Linked DNA regions of Halioglobus japonicus. The protein of the gene in region 2 binds, or shares a complex with, the protein of the main gene of each other region. Links are inferred from orthologs where the notes say so. Each region holds a gene or a part of one and is shown on either strand. Other genes may lie near its edges. The genes, in order: rpsG and tig.

What was found.
Region 1: the proteins of tig (region 2) and rpsG are in contact, whole or in part, in a crystal structure (PDB 3GTY), measured with the Thermotoga maritima proteins. The link is inferred for Halioglobus japonicus from one-to-one orthologs. Residues at the interface, in WP_004081061.1 of Thermotoga maritima: Glu122, Val124, Val129, Leu130, Tyr133, Glu188, Gly259, Ile262, Tyr263, Glu266, Ser270, Glu273, Gln274, Glu277, Arg308, Gln311, Ile312, Ser315, Tyr316, Glu325, Arg329, Arg336, Leu363, Phe366, Trp367, Arg373, Leu377, Arg381, Leu384, Glu387; in WP_004081843.1 of Thermotoga maritima: Lys34, Lys52, Lys55, Glu59, Arg62, Gln63, Glu66, Asn67, Lys69, Val71, Arg95, Ala109, Lys110, Lys111, Gly112, Arg113, Pro114, Glu117, Glu121, Ile124, Ala125, Tyr127, Asn128, Asn129, Thr130, Gly131, Lys135, Asp139, Arg142, Met143.

Annotation. Positions count from the first base shown.
Region 1 is NZ_CP019450.1:4,006,408-4,016,346, forward strand. What follows is about bases 4,137-7,003. They hold rpsG (30S ribosomal protein S7), read right to left. Parts: upstream 5,872-7,003; coding sequence 5,401-5,871; downstream 4,137-5,400. Other genes in these bases: fusA (elongation factor G), read right to left, coding at 4,137-5,373; rpsL (30S ribosomal protein S12), read right to left, coding at 5,984-6,355; fusA (elongation factor G), read left to right, coding at 6,642-7,003. Also shown: BST95_RS18900 (fatty acid desaturase), read left to right, coding at 1-726; BST95_RS18905 (glutathione peroxidase), read left to right, coding at 866-1,345; tuf (elongation factor Tu), read right to left, coding at 1,931-3,154; more of fusA, read right to left, coding at 3,268-4,136; more of fusA, read left to right, coding at 7,004-8,726; BST95_RS19855 (hypothetical protein), read right to left, coding at 8,771-8,932; BST95_RS18935 (hypothetical protein), read right to left, coding at 8,978-9,229; BST95_RS18940 (hypothetical protein), read right to left, coding at 9,242-9,529; BST95_RS19860 (hypothetical protein), read right to left, coding at 9,736-9,882.
Region 2 is NZ_CP019450.1:2,737,034-2,746,901, forward strand. The notes cover bases 7,073-9,868. They hold tig (trigger factor), read right to left. Parts: upstream 9,239-9,868; coding sequence 7,907-9,238; downstream 7,073-7,906. Other genes in these bases: clpP (ATP-dependent Clp endopeptidase proteolytic subunit ClpP), read right to left, coding at 7,183-7,824; BST95_RS12920 (cupin domain-containing protein), read right to left, coding at 9,560-9,868. In the rest of the region: BST95_RS12880 (phosphoglycerate dehydrogenase), read right to left, coding at 1-806; BST95_RS12885 (SurA N-terminal domain-containing protein), read right to left, coding at 815-2,695; BST95_RS12890 (HU family DNA-binding protein), read right to left, coding at 2,795-3,070; lon (endopeptidase La), read right to left, coding at 3,249-5,660; ATP-dependent Clp protease ATP-binding subunit ClpX, read right to left, coding at 5,778-7,070. UniProt on the Bacillus subtilis protein: Involved in protein export. Acts as a chaperone by maintaining the newly synthesized protein in an open conformation. Functions as a peptidyl-prolyl cis-trans isomerase.

The DNA.
Region 1 (9,939 bases), 1.3 Mb from region 2 along the record:
CAGCACAACCACTACGTGGCGCTCACTACCTTTATGAACGTGGGCTTGCCGCTGCTGCTGGGCCTATACCTGGGCGACGTCATCGGCACGCTGTTGCTGGTCGGCCTGTTCCGATTGATCGTCAACCACCACGTTACCTTCTTCATCAATTCGCTCGCGCACTTCTGGGGCACGCGCCCATATACCGAGACCAACAGCGCCCGCGACAATGGTTTCCTGGCGTTCCTCACCTACGGCGAGGGCTACCACAACTACCACCACATCTTCCAAACGGACTACCGCAATGGCATTCGCTGGTGGCAGTGGGATCCCACCAAGTGGCTGATTAACGGCTGCTCACGCGTGGGCCTGGCCAGCAAGCTGGTGCGCGTACCCGAGATTAAAATTCAGCGCGCCATGCTCGACACTCAGTTCAAGCGCGCCCGCGCCCAGTTGGACGAGACCGAGAGCTCTGACACGCTGCGAGACAAACTTGAGCGCGAGTACCAGCAATTCACTGAATCAGTGAACGAGTGGACAACCCTGCAAGCGCAGCGCTACGAAGCCAAGAAAGCCGAACTGGGTGGCGCCCTGGGCGAGAAGCGCGCCCGCCTGCAGCAGAAATGGGAAACAGCCACCTTGCGCACCAAGTTCAAGGAGCTGGAATACTCGCTGAAGATGCAGCGCAAGCGCATGGAGCTCCTCATGAAGGAAATTCAGCTACAGGCGCAGATGCAGCCCGCGTAAACCTCGCATAAATGCATCGAGGGGCCTTAAGGCCCCTTTTTTGTGTCTGCGTCCATGATCTGTCCTGCTTTACCTCGCGTATCGATAGCTCTGTGATACTTTAGACACCCAACCACTGATAACCGCGAGGATGCCTCCCATGACCACCGTATTCGACTTCACCGTGCAGAACGCCGCCGGCACCGACCGTCCACTCGATGAATTCAAGGGCCAGGTTCTGCTGATTGTGAACACGGCTTCCAAGTGCGGCTTCACGCCTCAGTTCGCGGGGCTTGAAGAGCTCTATGAAAAGTACAAAGACAAAGGCGTATCCGTTATCGGCTTCCCCTGTAACCAGTTCGGCAAGCAGGACCCTGGCAGCAACGATGAGATTCAGGAATTCTGCCAGCTCAACTATGGCGTTTCGTTTCCCATGATGGGCAAGATTGAAGTGAATGGCTCCGGGGCTGACCCGTTGTTCAAGCACCTCAAGGATGAAGCCCCGGGGTTGCTGACCAAGAATATCAAATGGAACTTCACCAAGTTCCTTGTAGACGCCGAAGGCAACGTTGTTAAGCGTTATGCGCCGACGACCAAGCCTGCTGATATTGAGAAAGATATCGACTCGCTGTTGGCCTGAGTTTTATCGGGTTAGTTCTGACTATGCGGTTCGGGAGCGGCGTAAGCTCTTCCGAAACCGCTGCAAGCCCATCCATGGGACGCTTCGGCGTCCGGCATCCATGCCTCCCGACGATTTCGGAAGAGCTTACGCCACTCCCGGCCCTCTTTTCGGCCGCTCCGATAAACCGCTTTGCCAAGCCCACTCTTCACAGCTATACCACTCAAATCCCGATTTGCAGCAAGCGCATTTCCCAAGTTGGGCTTAATCGCAAATACCCCATCTCAATTCGACATCTTTGATCATGAAGTTAAAACCGGAATCGAGCCACGGCGCTGGCGAGAAAATTATGTCACCATCAGGCCATGCATAAGCTCAGCGGAGAGGGCGGAGGGCTTTCCGGGCTGAGTGCTTGAGGATTGCGCAGCAATCCCACTCTGAGTTGCGCCCCGGCCGCAGCCATCGGAGCTGAGCTTGTGGTCGTGACGCAATCTCCTCGCCAGTTCCGTGGCGGATAGATTAGCCAAAACCAAAACAATAAAGCCCGACACAAAGGCCGGGCTCTTTAAGGCCCTCACCGTAAGGCAAGGGCAGACGCGATATCGATTACTCGATGATCTTGGCTACAACACCAGCGCCAACAGTACGACCACCTTCGCGGATCGCGAAGCGCAGGCCATCTTCCATCGCAATCGGAGCGATCAGAGTGGCAACCATCTGTACGTTGTCACCAGGCATTACCATCTCAACGCCTTCGGGCAGTTCACATGCACCGGTTACGTCAGTAGTACGGAAGTAGAACTGCGGACGGTAGCCCTTAAAGAAAGGCGTGTGACGACCGCCTTCTTCCTTGGACAGAATGTAAACCTCAGCTTCAAACTTGGTGTGAGGGTTTACAGAACCGGGCTTGGACAGCACCTGGCCACGCTCAACTTCGTCACGCTTGGTGCCACGCAGCAGAATACCTACGTTCTCACCCGCACGACCTTCGTCCAGCAGCTTGCGGAACATCTCAACACCAGTACAGGTAGTGGTCTGAGTGTCCTTGATACCAACGATCTCGATCTCTTCACCAACCTTGATGATGCCACGCTCAACACGGCCAGTTACTACGGTACCGCGACCGGAGATGGAGAATACGTCTTCAACCGGCATCAGGAAGGCACCGTCAACGGCACGCTCGGGCTCAGGGATGTAAGAATCCAGAGTCTCTACCAGGGTCTTAACGGCAGTGGTGCCCAGCTCGTTCTCGTCTTCGCCGTTCAGCGCCATCAGCGCGGAACCACAGATGATCGGAGTGTCGTCACCGGGGAATTCGTACTGGTCCAGCAGCTCACGCAGCTCCATTTCAACCAGCTCTTTCATCTCTTCGTATTCTTCGGTGTCGGCGCCGCCACAGTCTTCTGCGAGCAGGTCAGCCTTGTTCAGGAATACAACGATGTAAGGTACGCCTACCTGACGAGACAGCAGGATGTGCTCACGAGTCTGGGGCATGGGGCCATCAGTAGCACCACAAACCAGGATCGCGCCGTCCATCTGCGCAGCACCGGTAATCATGTTCTTCACGTAGTCAGCGTGTCCGGGACAGTCAACGTGCGCGTAGTGACGAATCGGAGAGTCGTACTCAACGTGAGAAGTCGCGATGGTGATGCCACGCTCTTTCTCTTCAGGTGCGTTGTCGATACCGTCGAAGGCTACCGCGTCGCCGCCCCATACTTCGGAGCATACGCGGGTCAGGGCCGCTGTCAGGGTAGTTTTACCGTGGTCAACGTGACCGATGGTGCCCACGTTTACGTGGGGCTTAGTACGTTCAAACGTTTCTTTTGCCATTACCAGGCTCCTCTTTAAAATGTGGGCAGAGGATCACTCCACCCAGTCAAAAAATCCTACTCAATCGGAGTCAGACCCCAATTTAAAACAGCGAAATTGGGGTCTGTCCCCGATTACGCGTACTTTGAAACAATCGCATCTGCCACACTCGCGGGGGCCTCTGCGTATTTCGAAAATTCCATGGTGTAGGTCGCACGACCCTGGGTTGCGCTGCGCAGGTCGGTCGCGTAACCGAACATCTCTGCCAGCGGTACCTCGGCGTTAATCACCTTACCTGAGGGATTTTCGTCCATGCCACCAATCAGGCCGCGGCGACGATTAAGATCGCCAACCACATCACCCATGTTCTCTTCAGGCGTCACCACTTCTACGGCCATAACGGGTTCGAGCAGTACTGCGCCGCCCTCGCTAGCGAGCTTCTTGGTCGCCATGCTTGCGGCAATCTTGAACGCCATTTCGTTAGAGTCCACATCGTGGAAGGAACCGTCGTACAGGGTGGCCTTCAGGCCCAGCAGGGGGTAGCCAGCCAGAACACCGTTCTGCATCTGCTCTTCGATACCCTTCTGTACCGCGGGAATGTACTCCCGGGGCACGATGCCGCCAACAATCTCGTTGACGAATTCCAGGCCTTCTGCGGTCTCGTCCTCTGCGGGCTCAAACTTGACCCATACATGGCCGTACTGGCCGCGGCCGCCGGACTGGCGTACAAACTTGCCTTCGATTTCCGCAGTGTTGCGGATCGCCTCGCGGTAGGCCACCTGGGGCTTACCGATATTGGCCTCTACACTGAACTCGCGACGCATACGGTCGACAATAATGTCCAGGTGCAGTTCACCCATACCAGAAATAATTGTCTGGCCGGTTTCTTCATCTGTCTTGACCCGGAAGGACGGATCTTCCTGGGCCAGCTTGCCCAGGGCAACGCCCATCTTTTCCTGATCGGGCTTGGAACGGGGCTCCACCGCCACCGAAATTACCGGCTCGGGGAATTCCATGCGCTCCAGCACAATGGGGCTGTCGGGATCACAAAGGGTGTCACCGGTGGTGACATCCTTGAGGCCCACTGCGGCGGCGATATCGCCCGCCAGCACTTCCTTGATCTCTTCACGGCTGTTGGAGTGCATCTGCACCATCCGGCCAACGCGTTCTTTCTTCTCTTTGACAGAGTTGTACACGGCAGTGCCGGATTCCAACTTGCCGGAGTAAACGCGAAAGAATGTCAGGGTGCCCACGAAGGGGTCGGTGGCAATTTTGAACGCCAGCGAGGCAAAGGGAGCGTTGTCGTCCGCTTCGCGCGTCGCAGGGGTTTCGTCCTTGTCCAGCAAGTGCCCTTCGATCGCCTTCACCTCGGTGGGAGAAGGCATAAATTCGATCACGGCATCCAGTACCGCCTGCACACCCTTGTTCTTGAAGGCCGAGCCGCCCAGTACGGGCACGATCTCATTGGCCAGGGTGCGGGCGCGAATGCCCTGCTTGATTTCTTCCTTGGAAAGCTCGCCCTCTTCGAGGTACTTCTCGGTGAGCTCGTCGCTGGCCTCGGCAGCTGCCTCCACCATGAACTCACGCATTTCCTCTACCTGGTCAACCAGGTCTTCGGGCACATCGGCGTATTCAAAGGACATGCCCTGATCGGCTTCACTCCAAAGAATGGCCTTGTTCTCGATCAGGTCTACCACGCCCTTGAATTCGTCCTCGGCGCCGATGGTCATTTGCAGCGGCACAGCGTTGGCGCCAAGGCGCTCCTTCAGCTGATCTACCACGCTCATGAAATCGGCGCCGGCACGGTCCATCTTATTGACGAACACCATGCGCGGCACTTCGTACTTGTTCGCCTGGCGCCAGACGGTTTCGGTCTGGGGCTGCACACCGGATGACCCACACAGCACTACCACGGCACCGTCCAGAACACGCAGGGAACGCTCCACCTCAATGGTGAAGTCCACGTGTCCGGGGGTGTCGATGATGTTAATGCGGTGCTGGTCGAACTGCGCGTCCATGCCTTTCCAGAAACAGGTGGTAGCCGCGGAGGTAATGGTAATACCCCGCTCCTGCTCCTGCTCCATCCAGTCCATGGTGGCTGCACCATCGTGCACCTCACCAATCTTGTGGGACAGGCCTGTATAGAAAAGAACACGTTCGGTGGTCGTGGTTTTACCCGCGTCCACGTGTGCACAGATACCGATATTTCGGTATCTGTTAATAGGCGTTTGACGTGCCACGCTGCTTTCCTCGGAAAAAGGTGGTGATTAGAAGCGGTAGTGCGAGAATGCCTTGTTCGCTTCAGCCATGCGGTGAACATCTTCACGCTTCTTCACGGCATTACCTTTGCCCTGGGATGCGTCGATGATCTCGCCGGCAAGACGCTGGCGCATGGACTTCTCACCGCGGCCGCGAGCGTACTCAACCAACCAGCGCATGGACAGAGCCACACGACGGGCGGGACGTACTTCCACGGGCACCTGGTAGGTAGCACCACCCACACGGCGAGACTTAACCTCTACCATGGGCGCGATGTTTTCCAGCGCTTCGTCGAATGCTTCGAGGGGATCCTTGTTCAGTTTTTCCTGAACAATGTCCAGAGCACCGTAAACGATGGTCTCTGCGACGGATTTCTTACCACTGATCATTACGTGGTTCATGAATTTCGCCAAAGTCACGTTCCCGAACTTAGGATCGGGCAGTACTTCGCGCTTGGCGACTACTCTTCTTCTGGGCATATTAGCCTCTCTCTCTTCAGGGTTACCCGAACACCGACCTGCCACAAATGCGGGGGAGGCAGGGGTTCGGCCTTACTTACATCTATATATAAGCCAGCTTACGCTTCAGGACTTACTTGGGACGCTTGGCACCGTACTTCGAGCGACCGTTACGACGGTCGGCTACGCCGGAGGTGTCCAGGCTGCCACGCACGGTGTGATAACGCACACCGGGAAGGTCCTTTACACGACCACCGCGAATCAGAACTACACTGTGCTCCTGCAGGTTGTGACCCTCACCACCGATGTAAGAGGAAACCTCGTAACCGTTGGTCAGGCGTACACGACATACTTTACGCAGTGCAGAGTTCGGCTTCTTCGGCGTGGTAGTGTAAACACGAGTACAAACACCGCGGCGCTGCGGGCAGCTTTGCAGGGCAGGTACGTCGCTCTTTTCTACTTTGCGCTTCCTGGGCTTACGAACCAATTGGTTGATCGTTGCCATTCAGATAGAACTCCAAAAAATGTTGTATTTCATGGCCTTATGGCCATTTCCCCAGCTCTGGACCGGATAACCTGCAAAACCTTAATAAAAGGCCACAGGAAACCACCCCAAAAATGAGGAGGCGGCATTCTATAGATGGCCCCACCTTGAGTCAACAACAAATCGTCCCCATATACCTGGCCCCGGCGGGAGAAATTTGGGTGTTTTTTGCTCCCCAAACAGGCCTTTTTCATGTACTATCCGCCACAATTTTTTCTGGCCAAACTTTGAACGATTGAGAGACCCAATGTCTGACTTATCCCTTTACAGAAATATTGGTATTTTCGCCCACGTTGACGCGGGTAAAACCACCACTACCGAGCGCATCCTGAAGCTCACCGGTAAGATTCACAAGACCGGTGAAGTACACGACGGTGCTGCGACCACTGACTTCATGGAACAGGAGCAGGAGCGTGGTATTACCATTCAGTCTGCAGCAACCACCTGTTTCTGGAAAGATCACCGCCTAAACATCATTGACACCCCAGGACACGTTGACTTCACCGTAGAAGTTTACCGCTCCCTGAAAGTACTCGACGGTGGTGTTGGCGTATTCTGTGGCTCCGGTGGTGTTGAGCCCCAGTCCGAGACCAACTGGCGCTACGCGAACGAATCTGAAGTATCCCGCCTGATCTTTGTGAACAAGCTGGACCGTATCGGTGCAGACTTCTACCGCGTTGTTAAGCAGGTAGAAGACGTACTGGGTGCCAACCCGCTGGTCATGGTTCTGCCCATCGGCCGCGAAGACGGCTTCATCGGCGTTGTCGATCTGCTGACCCGCAAGGCGCACGTCTGGGCCGATAACGACAACCCCGAGAACTTCGAAATCACCGACGTTCCCGCCGACATGGCCGACGACGTTGAAGAGTGGCGCGAGAAGCTGATTGAAACTGCCGTTGAGCAGGACGACGAGCTGATGGAACAATACCTGGAAGGCAACGAGCCCTCCATGGAAGACATCAAGCGCTGCATCCGAGAAGGTACTCGCAAGCTGGACTTCTTCCCCACTTACTGTGGCTCCGCGTTCAAGAACAAAGGTGTACAGCTGGTACTGGACGCCGTTGTTGACTACCTGCCCAGCCCCACCGAGGTAGACCCCCAGCCGCTGACCGACGAAGAAGGTGAGCCCACTGGTGAATTCGCGACCGTTGATCCGGAAGAGCCCCTGCGCGCCCTGGCGTTCAAGATCATGGACGACCGTTTCGGCGCCCTGACCTTCGTGCGTATCTACTCCGGCGTACTGAACAAGGGTGACACCATCCTCAACTCCGCTACCGGTAAGACCGAGCGTATTGGCCGTATGGTGGAAATGCACGCCAACGACCGCAACGAACTCGACTCTGCCCAGGCAGGCGACATTCTGGCGATTGTCGGTATGAAGAACGTTCAGACCGGCCACACCCTGTGTGACCAGAAGAACCCCTGCACCCTGGAAGCCATGGTCTTCCCCGAGCCCGTTATCTCCATCGCGGTTGCTCCGAAAGACAAGGGCGGTGCCGAGAAAATGGGTATTGCGATCGGTAAAATGGTTGCAGAAGACCCCTCCTTCCGCGTTGAAACCGACGAAGACTCCGGTGAAACCATCCTCAGGGGCATGGGCGAGCTGCACCTGGACGTTAAAGTCGACATCCTCAAGCGTACCTACGGCGTTGAGTTGGAAGTTGGTAAGCCTCAGGTGGCCTACCGCGAAACCATCACCCAGGAAATCGAAGATTCCTACACGCACAAGAAGCAGTCTGGTGGTTCCGGTCAGTTCGGTAAGATCGACTACCGCATCAAGCCCGCTGCGCCTGGCGACGGCTTCTCCTTCACCTCCACTGTTGTGGGCGGTAACGTACCGAAGGAATTCTTCCCTGCCATTGAGAAGGGCTTCAAGGTCATGATGGACGAAGGCCCGATTGCCGGCTTCCCCGTTCTTGACGTTGAAATCGAGCTGTACGACGGTGGCTTCCACGCAGTTGACTCCTCGGCCATTGCCTTTGAACTGGCAGCGAAGGGCGCATTCCGCCAGTCCATGCCCAAGGCCGGCGCTCAGCTGATCGAGCCCATCATGAAGGTTGACGTGTTCACTCCAGACGATCACGTAGGTGACGTTATCGGTGACCTGAACCGTCGTCGCGGCATGATCAAAGACCAGGACGCAGGCGCCACTGGCGTACGCATCAAGGCAGACGTACCTCTGTCAGAGATGTTCGGCTACATCGGCCACCTGCGCACCATCACTTCCGGCCGTGGCCAGTTCTCCATGGAGTTCAGCCACTACATGCCCTGCCCGCAGAACGTGGCAGACGAGGTGGTTGCCGAAGTTAAGGAGCGTAAAGCCAACGGCTAAGCGCTACCTTCAGGAAAAAAGGCCGGCTTATGCCGGCCTTTTTTTTAGCGGTTATTTCCTCCCAGAACGACCATTCTGGCGTCGTACACCCGCGGGCTATCGCATTCCGCCACGTCGTCCATGATCTCCTGGTGCTTGGCCCAACCACCGCCATTGGCGTAGTTATGCCAGGCCTCGCCCAGCTGCTCATAGTTTTCAAAGCTCACCACCGAGTAGTGGTCAAACTCAATACCGCTAAACCCTAGCTGTGGCTACATCAGCCATGACTGTCCCTTACCACCCATCTTCGACATGACCTCGGAGAACTTCTTATGGGCCTGGTAGGCCTTCATTGAGTCGCTATCGTCATCGATGATGCAACTAGAGAACCACACGATGCCATTGCCCTGGGGAGGCCCATTCGGCGCATGCACGGGGATTGACGACACCAGTGAGTGGCTGCAACCAATGACCTCTGCATAGGACTCACCAAGGCCGTCGTTACCCGCCATCCAGTTGTCCATGCCCTGCCCCATTTACTGGCCCGTCACCCCGGAGCCAATCCAGCCCACGTCAAACTCGCCATCGTTGGTTCTGAACTGCGGCGAGATAGTCCAGGAACTGTAGCTGCCATCGTTCTTCTTAGACCATTTAGCGAACTTCTTGTTCAGGACATCCAGGTCATCCCAGGCCTTATCCTCCTTGAAGCTGCAGGTGAATAACTCCACCGGCACCACCGTCGGCACCTCCTGCTGGGCCGCGATTCCGAGCGGAGACATTCCTGCGAGCAGCGTAGCAGCCATCGCTATTGTTCTGATTTTCATAGATTTATTCCTCTTCGCATGATCACGAATGCAGATTAGAGGACAGAGAGGAACAAACATCGGGCAGGCACGTATCCCTGGCGCAGGTCTTCATCCAGGTTGCTATCCCCGGGTGGACGTCCCTGCCCCGATCCGAGTCTAAAAGTAGATCAACTTAAGGATTGTTCAAGCTTCGTACAGAACGAAAGATATGTCCTGAGAGTGGCTCAAGGAAGGTGAGCCACTTCGATATCGATACGACTGCTCGCTGAAAGCCTGCCGGTCAGGGACAGGCGGTACTGCTCTGCACCGTAGCCGGCGGGAACGATCAGGCCAAGAACATCATTGCCCTGTGCGAAATGCGTTTCAATCATTCTTCCGGTACTAAATTCCGGCATCCCCCATTCGCTACTGGAGACCTGTAGCATCGC
Region 2 (9,868 bases):
TCGTCGCGACCGATCAGGCCCGGTGACGGGAAATCGGCGATATACTTGCGCAGCGGGCCGCTCTCCAGCGCCGCGAGCAAGGCGTCTTCGTCGACAATTTCCTGGCGAGCAAAATTCAACAGGCAGGCGCCTTCACGCATGGCCGCCAAGAGCTCTGCGTTTATCAGACCGCGTGTGGAATCGAGTACCGGCAAATGCAGAGAAATGTAATCACACTTGGCAAACAGCGCCGACAGTGTATCTGCGCGCTGTACCTGGCTGGACAGGCGCCAGGCGGCCTCTACCGACAGCGCAGGGTCGTAGCCGATCACGTCCATGCCCATAGTGAGCGCCATCTCGGCCACCATGGAGCCAATAGCACCGAGGCCCACAACGCCCAGGGTCTTGCCGACCAGCTCACTGCCCTTGAATTCCTTCTTATGGGCCTCGAGTGTCTTGTTCAGTTCCGCCTTGTCTGTCGTGTTGGCCAGGGTTGCGACATAGTCGATACCTTCGACGATGCCACGCGAGCCCAGCAACAGGCCTACCGCGACCAATTCTTTCACGGCATTGGCATTGGCGCCCGGTGCATTGAACACGGGGATGCCGCGCTTGCTGCAGTCAGCCACAGGCACGTTGTTGGTGCCGGCACCGGCGCGGCCGATGGCGAGCACTGAATCCGGGATATCCTCGGACTTCAACTTGTGGGAGCGCAGCAGAATCGCATCGGGATGCGCGAACTCGCTGGCGACTTCGTAGTCTTCCCGCGGCAGTCTTTCCAGACCCTTAACCGAGATCGCGTTAAGGGTAAGAATTTGCTTGGCCATGGTTATCCTTAGATTACGGTTATGTCAGCGCTGGCGCGCTTACCCTGTTGGTATTCAGCGTCCAGCAGCTGCCCTGCTTCGCCATTCATCTGCTGGCGCAACGCCGTTTGTTCGGCCTGCGGCATGCGGCCGAGATCACCTTCATTAACACGGTCAAGTTCATAGACCAGCGCATCACCGGTCACACTTAATACGTAGTCAATGCTGCTTTGGCCTTCAGCGGGCGCGGCAAGGCCGAACGCGCTACCCAGCACTTCCTGGGGGACGACAAGGTTGCGCCGATGGGCACCCAGCTCTACCTGCCACTCATAACCTTCTGCATTGGCCAGCTCTTCCACCGATGCGCCATCTCGCAGGCCGGCAACCGCTGCTTCCGCGGCGGCGCTGACTGCCTCACGGGCCCGCTCGGCGGAAATCAGGGCAACAATTTGCTCACTGACAGCTTCCATTGGCATGACTGCTGCCTCGTTGTACGTGTTCACACGCAGCACGACCCAGTGTTCCGGGCTGAGTTCGATAACTTCACTGTTGTAGCCGGCATTCAGTACGTCGTCAGAAAAGGCTGCCGAGATCAGCTGGGCATTGCTGAACAATTCGTCCTGCGAGGTTCGGGTGACGCCCGCAGCCTGCTCGACTTCCAGCTCAAGCTCCCCGGCAGGGGAACCCAGGTCCTCGGCGTTAAACGCCAGATCCTTGAGGGTCTCTACGGTACGCATCAGCTCGATCCGCGCATCGGCCATGGCAACGCGCTCTTCGAGGTCCGGGCGCAACTGTTCGAAACTCGGTGGTTCACCTTCACGGCGATCGGTGACCTTGATGATATGAATACCTGCCTCAGTCTGTACCGGCTCGGATACCTGGCCGACTTCAAGTGCAGCAATGGCCTGCTCCATTTCCGCGGGGAACGCTTCGCCAGCGGTGTAACCGAGATCGCCACCAAAGTTGGCCGAGCCAATATCGTCCGAGTATGTCTGGGCGACTTCGCCGAAATCGGTGCCTTCTGCCAGCTTGCTCTGCGCCTCGGCGACCCGGGCCGCCCAGTCTTCAGCGCTCTCGTCATCGCGCTGTTCGAACAGAATGTGTGCTACGCCACTCTCGGTCTGATACTGGCTGGCCTGCAGCTCTTCCTGGTAGGCATCCTGCAGCGCGGTGTCATCCACCGGCTCGCGGAAATCTTCGGCGCGCAGTTCAATGAAATCGATATCCACGGACTCCTCAGACAGGAATTGCTGGCTGTTTGCCTCGTAGTAGGCCGCAATATCGGCCTCGGCGACAGTCACTTCAGCCTTGAACTCCGCCAGGGGGATGGTCATGAAGCGAATATCACGCTGCTCACCCGCCAGGCGCGCATTGAGCGCCAGTTCAGCAGGTGTCGCAAACTCACTGCCTGCGAGTCCGGCACGAGCCTGACCAACAATGAGGTCATCCGACAGTGTGGCCTTGAAAGACAGTGGCGTGTATCCGGCGTCCGACAAGGTGCCGCGATACAACTCAGGCGAGAACTGACCGCCCACCTGGAATTGCTCCATCTCACCAATAATGGTGCCCAGCTGGCGATCGGAAATCGTCAGACCCAGGCCCTCTGCCGCCTGCACCATCAGCTTGCGCTGGATTAGCCCTTCCATCACCTGGCCCTGGATCAATTGATCGTCGAGCAATGTAGGATCGAGGTTGTCGCCCATCATGGCAATCAGGCGCCGCTTTTGGTTGGTGACAGCCTGCTGTACTTCCTGCGGACTGATCTCTTCGCCGTTGACCTCAGCAACGCCACCACTGCCGCCGCTGAGCAAAATCGACTCCACCCCAAACAGGGCGAAGGCAGCGACAATAACGCCGACGATAATCTTGGAGACGGTGCCCTGGGCGTTTGCCCGAATATCTTGAAGCATGGTTTCTCTCTCGGGGGACTAAAAAAAAAGCGCACCGTTGAGTGCGCCTTTTTGTCTCGCCAGTAGCCCGATGCGTTAGCGCGGGCCGACTAACAGGACTTACGAGTTAACGGCATCCTTGAGCGCCTTGCCAGCTTTGAAGCCGGGGACGTTGGAAGCTTTGATTTCGATGGTGGCGCCGGTCTGCGGGTTGCGGCCTGTGCGGGCTGCGCGATGCTTAACGGCGAAGGTGCCGAAGCCTACCAGAGAGACCTGGTCGCCTTTGGCGAGTGCTTCAGTGATGCTGTCTACAACAGCGTCCAGCGCGCGGCCGGCAGAAGCTTTGGGCAGGTCCGCTGCAGCGGCAATTGCATCAATCAGTTCAGTCTTGTTCACACTTATCCCCTTGGAATTTTAGTCAGGTGAAATTTTAGTCTTTTAGCCCGGGGGGGCGTTCGAATTCGGTTTGCTGTCATTTGCCCGAAACCCTTGCTGCGCTTAGGTTTCGGGGGTGGTGATCAGACGCACGACTTTATAACAGAGCGGGAATCCCGGTCAACGAAAAAGCCCGCTGCTAGTGCGTATTTATGCGATTTTTTTCCTCGTCGGTCGCTTCCTTGGTCGCGGCAGCGGTACTGGCAAGGTAGTCCTCATCACTCAGCGGCTCGGGCATTGTCTCCAGGGCCATGGAAAGCACTTCATCAATCCATTTCACCGCCTTGATATTCAGATGCGCTTTGATGTTATCCGGCACCTCTTTGAGGTCGCGCTCATTCTCTTTCGGGATAATAACCGTCTTGATACCACCGCGGCGGGCTGCCAACAGTTTCTCTTTCAGGCCACCGATCGGCAGGACTTCTCCGCGAAGCGTGATTTCACCGGTCATGGCCACATCGGCGCGCACCGGAATATCCGTCAACACGGAGACCAGGGCGGTGCACATGGCGATACCCGCACTGGGGCCATCCTTGGGCGTAGCGCCTTCGGGCACGTGGATATGTACATCGTGCTTTTCGTGGTAGTCCGCAGGAATACCAACAAACTGGGAGCGACTGCGCACCACAGTGTTGGCCGCCTGAATCGACTCCTGCATCACATCACCCAGGGAACCGGTCTTCACGTGACGGCCCTTACCGGTGACCGCTACCGCTTCGATGGTCAACAGCTCGCCGCCGACCGATGTCCAGGCCAGACCTGTCACCTGACCAATCTTGTTCTCTTCCTCGGCGATCCCGTAGTTGTACTTCCGTACGCCCAGCAGATCCGGCAGCATTTCAGCGGTCACCTGACTGCCGCTCTCCATCTCCTCGAGGGTAATGGCCTTGACCATCTTACGGCAGACCTTGGCGATCTCACGCTCCAGGGAACGCACGCCGGCCTCGCGGGTGTAGTAGCGAATGATGTCAATGACCGCGCCATCATCCAGGGTGATCTCGCTTTTCTTCAGTCCGTTCAGCTTCAGCTGTTTGGGAATCAGGTAGCGCTCGGCAATATTGAGCTTTTCATCCTCGGTATAACCGGGAATCCTGATCACTTCCATACGGTCGAGCAATGGACCGGGGATGTTCATGGTGTTCGATGTGCAGACGAACATCACATCCGAGAGATCGTAATCGACCTCCAGGTAGTGGTCGTTGAACGCGTGGTTCTGCTCTGGATCGAGCACCTCAAGCATAGCTGAAGCGGGGTCGCCGCGGTGATCCATGCCCATTTTGTCGATCTCGTCGAGCAGGAACAGCGGGTTCTTGACGCCGGACTTGGCCATTTTCTGGAGTAATTTACCCGGCATGGAACCGATATACGTCCGGCGATGGCCGCGGATTTCCGCTTCGTCGCGCACACCGCCCAGGGCCATGCGCACAAACTTGCGATTCGTCGCCCGGGCAATGGACTCGCCCAGCGATGTCTTACCCACACCGGGAGGTCCTACCAGGCACAGCACGGGGCCTTTGACCTTGCGCACTCGCTTTTGGACCGCCAGGTACTCGATAATCCGGTCTTTTACCTCGTCGAGCCCATAGTGATCCTCATCGAGAATCTTGGTGGCGCGCTTCAAGTCGTGCTTGACCTTGCTGCGCTTGGCCCAGGGCACGCTTACCATCCAGTCGATGTAGCTGCGCACCACCGATGCCTCGGCAGACATGGGCGACATCATTTTCAGCTTGCCCAGTTCCGCTTCGGCTTTTTCTTTGGCCTCGGCAGGCATCTTGGCTTCGTCAATACGGGTCTGGAGTTCGTCGAGCTCGTTTGGCGCTTCGTCCATCTCGCCGAGTTCTTTCTGAATCGCTTTCATCTGCTCATTCAGGTAGTACTCGCGCTGGCTCTTCTCCATCTGCTTCTTAACGCGGCCGCGAATGCGTTTCTCCACCTGGAACAGGTCGATTTCCGCTTCCATCAGGCCCATCAGGTGCTCGAGGCGCGTCTTGATATCTGCGATCTCAAGAATGCGTTGCTTCTCTTCCAGATCGACGCTCATGTGGGCCGCAATGGTGTCAGCCAGGCGACCGGGCTCATCGATGCCGGTCAGGGACGTCAGCACCTCGGAGGGAACTTTCTTGCTGAGGTTGACGTATTTCTCAAACTGGGTGTTGGTGGAACGCAGCAGGCCCTCGACTTCGGCGTCGGGGATGTCATCGCTGACGATTTCCTGGACCTGGGCTACGGCGAAGTTGTCGCCCTCTTCCACCGCTTCAACGGAGGCGCGATAGCCACCTTCCACCAGCACCTTAATGGTGCCGTCGGGAAGCTTCAGCAGCTGCAGAATGTTGGATACGGTACCAATCTGGTAAATATCCTCGGCGCCAGGGTTGTCGTCTGCGGCATTGCGCTGGGCGACCAAAAGCACCTGCTTGTCGTTGGCCATGGCGTCTTCCAACGCCTCGATAGACTTCTCCCGGCCGACGAATAGCGGTAATACCATGTGCGGATATACGACCACATCGCGCAGGGGTAACAGGGGGAGTTCAATTGCTGAGGGAAAACCCATAACTATCTCCGGGTTGGGCGGGGTTTAAGGCCTTGTCTTCCGGATATGGGGGCACGGTCCGAAAATACAAGCACCCGCTAGCAAGTGTAGCCCGGCTGCGCCGGGCTACCAGCTTGTTTATTCTTCTGTGGATGCGGCTCGAGCCGCAGGTTCGCTGTTCTGGTAGACCAGCAGAGGCTCGGAGTCGCCGCGAATCACAGATTCGTCGATGACAACTTTGCTGACATCATCCCGTGAGGGAATGTTGTACATGGAATCCAGCAAAACGCCTTCGAGGATGGATCGCAGGCCCCGCGCGCCGGTTTTGCGCTCCATGGCTTTTTCAGCCACAGCCCGCAGACCGTCTTCGCGGAAGTCCACTTCAACCCCTTCCATTTCAAACAGCTTGCTGTACTGCTTTGTGAGGGAGTTTTTGGGTTCCGTGAGGATTTGGACCAGCGCATCGGAATCGAGTTCCTCAAGCGTTGCAATCACGGGCAGACGGCCCACAAATTCAGGGATAAGGCCGTACTGGACGAGATCTTCCGGCTCGAGCTCAAACAGCAGCTCGCCGACGTTACTGGTCTCGTCCTTGCTCTTGACCTCGGCGCTGAAGCCGATGCCACCCTTCTCAGAACGATTGCGGATCACCTTGTCCAGGCCGGCAAAAGCACCGCCACAGATGAACAGGATGTTGGAAGTGTCGACCTGTAGGAACTCCTGTTGGGGATGCTTGCGTCCACCCTGGGGCGGCACCGAAGCCACCGTACCTTCGATCAGCTTGAGCAGCGCTTGCTGTACGCCTTCACCGGAAACGTCACGGGTAATTGAAGGATTGTCCGACTTGCGGGAAATCTTGTCGATTTCATCGATGTAGACAATACCTACCTGGGCCTTCTCCACATCATAGTCGCACTTCTGCAGCAGCTTCTGGATGATGTTCTCAACATCCTCACCGACATAGCCAGCTTCAGTGAGCGTGGTGGCGTCGGCGATGGTAAAGGGCACATCTAGCAAGCGCGCCAGCGTTTCCGCCAGAAGTGTCTTGCCCGATCCAGTGGGGCCGACCAGGAGGATATTACTCTTGCCAAGTTCCACGTCGTCGCCGCGGCCCTGGCCGTGACGTAGACGCTTATAGTGGTTATAGACCGCCACCGACAGCACTTTTTTGGCGCGCTGCTGGCCGATCACGTATTCATCCAGGATGGCCTTGATTTCCTGGGGTACCGGGAGGTGGTCCTGCTGGCCGTCACCGCTGCTTTCCTGCACCTCCTCACGGATGATGTCATTACAGAGGTCGACGCACTCGTCGCAGATAAATACCGACGGACCAGCGATCAGTTTGCGTACTTCGTGCTGGCTCTTGCCGCAGAAGGAGCAATACAGCAGTTTGCCGCTGTCATCGCCAGAAGTGGTAGTTTCGTCGCTCATTAAGACGCCCTATACACAATATATGGAAAGTCTCCGTCTCCGGAGACTGTAAGATGATGTTTTTTAGCGATTATTGCAAGCCCTGTTAGGTGCTTTGGACAGGTTCTGTAGCCTATTCCGAAGCACCGCCGCGGCTGGTCACAACCTCGTCAATCAGGCCGTATTCCATGCTTTCGTGGGCGTTCATGAAGCGATCGCGCTCAGTATCGCGCTCGATGACCTCAAGCGGCTGTCCCGTATGCCCTGCCATCAGCTCATTGAGCTTCTGGCGAATGATCAGAATTTCCTTGGCCTGGATCTCGATGTCAGTGGCCTGCCCCTGAGCACCGCCGGAGGGCTGGTGAATCATGGTGCGGGCGTTAGGGAGGCAATAACGCTTGCCCTTGGCACCACCGCAGAGCAGAAAAGCCCCCATAGACGCTGCCTGACCAATACACATGGTCGACACGTCGGGCTTAATGAACTGCATGGTGTCGTAGATCGACAAACCCGCGGTCACACTGCCGCCGGGAGAGTTGATGTAGAGGTGAATGTCTTTGTCGGGGTTTTCCGACTCAAGGAACAAGAGTTGGGCCACGATCAGGTTGGCCATCTGGTCCTCAACAGGACCTACGGCAAAGATAACGCGCTCTTTCAGCAGGCGGGAGTAGATGTCGAATGAGCGCTCCCCGCGAGAGGTTTGCTCCACCACCATAGGCACCAGGCCCAGGTTGTTAATGTCTTGAGAATTGCGCCCGTCTGGCTGAAATGGCATAGCTCATCGTCCCTAGTATTTCTTCTGTGGTGTATACGGGCGGCGGCGTCAGATGGCCCACCGCCCGGCGGGAGATACGGTATCAGGCTTCCTCTTCGCCCTGCTCGGCAGGTGCGATTGCTTCCTGATAACTGCACTCCTTATCCACTATCTTGGCACTCTCGAGGAGTTTTTCAACCACCTGGTCTTCAAGAACTTTGGATTCAACCGTCGCCAGCTGCTCCTGGTTCGAGTAGTACCAGTTGATCACCTCTTCAGGCTCCTGGTAGGTAGAGGCCATTTCCTCAATGGTGGCGCGGACTTTGTCACCGTCTGCCTTCAGCTCGAACTTGTTAATCAGCTCAGACAGCAGCAGACCCAGCTTGACGCGCTTCTCGGCATTTTCGGTGAACATATCGTCAGGCAGCAGGGATTTCAGGTCGAGATCCTGGCCTGCGGCACCGCCGAACTGCTGGAACATCTGGTTGCGCAGCGCATCGACTTCCTGAGCAATCAGCGCCTGGGGGATTTCCAGGGCATCGTGAGCATCGATAACCGCATCCATAACCTGCTGCTTGACCTTGGATTCGATGGCGTTCTTCAGTTCGCGGGTCATGTTCTCGCCCACTTCCTTGCGGAACTGCTCTTCACCGCCCTCTTCTACGCCGTACTTGGCGAACAGCTCTTCATCGAGCTCGGCGGGGGACATTTCCTGAACGTTCTGCACAGTGACCTTGAATTCAACTGCCGCACCTTTCAGGTCTTCGCTGTGGTAGTCCTCGGGGAAGGTCAGCTCGAGCGTCTTCTCTTCGCCGGCAGACATACCCACGATACCGTCTTCGAACCCGGGGATCATGCGGCCGGAACCCAGCTCCAGCTCAGAGCCCTCAGCGCTACCGCCCTCAAACGCCTCGCCGTCCTTGGTGCCGGCGAAATCAATGATGACCTTGTCTTCCAACGCTGCGGGACGCTCGACGTCAGTCCAGCTGCCCTGCTGCTTGCGGAATACTTCGATGATCTCGTTCACGTCTTCGTCTTTGACTTCAGCGACCGGGCGCTCTACATCAAAGCCGCCGAGCTCGGCCACTTCAACGTCGGGGAATACTTCAAACGTCGCCACGTACTCGAGGTCTTTACCGGCTTCGAGCGACTTGGGCTCGATGCTGGGCTGCCCGGCAGGGCGCAGTTGTTCCTGTACCACAGCTTCCTGGAAGGACTGGCTCATGACTTCGCCCAATACTTCCTGGCGCACACCCGCACCAAAGCGCTGCTGCATGACCTTCATGGGCACTTTGCCGGGGCGGAAGCCGGGCAAACGCACGTTTTTTGCTGCCTTTTTCAGGCGGGTAACCACTTCTGCGTCAACGCGCTCGGCGGGTACGCCAACTGTCAGGCGACGCTCCAGGCCGGAAGTCGTCTCAATAGAAACCTGCATGGTATTTCCTCATAAATCGAAAAGTCTGTGGTGCCCGCCTCTTTTCCGAGGCGGCACCTGCCAAAAATATGGTGCGGAAGGGGGGACTTGAACCCCCACACATTGCTGCACTAGAACCTAAATCTAGCGTGTCTACCAATTCCACCACTTCCGCGCGTAAGCCCCTCTGCCCCGGGTGTGGGGCCAATACCTAGAATCCGCTGCAGCTTTCTGCACCTAACTAATTGATTATTAGGAAAGAAAAACGCCGCAGGGGCGGTAATTGGAGGTCTCGCAAGGGCGCAGATTCTGCCACAAAGACAGCACCGGTTCAACCGCTCATCAACGCGGTAGTGCCTGCAAGAGAATCAGGGGGCCCACCTGGGGCGAAAGCCGCCGCCCGGCAGGCAATAGAAAGGCCTCCTCGGGGTCGAAGGTCATGCCGTCGACCGCCAACCTGCCCTCGACAACCATGACCAGGCTATAGCTTTCCTGTGCCGGAAGATCGCACTGCGCACCAGTCTCGACCCGCACACGCCGCACCTCAAAGTCAGCGAAGTCGACAATGCGCTCTATCTCAACACCTGCTGGAGACGCCAGAACCTCGAATATGCCCTGCTCCGGCGGCTGCAGGCACATGTTATCCAATGC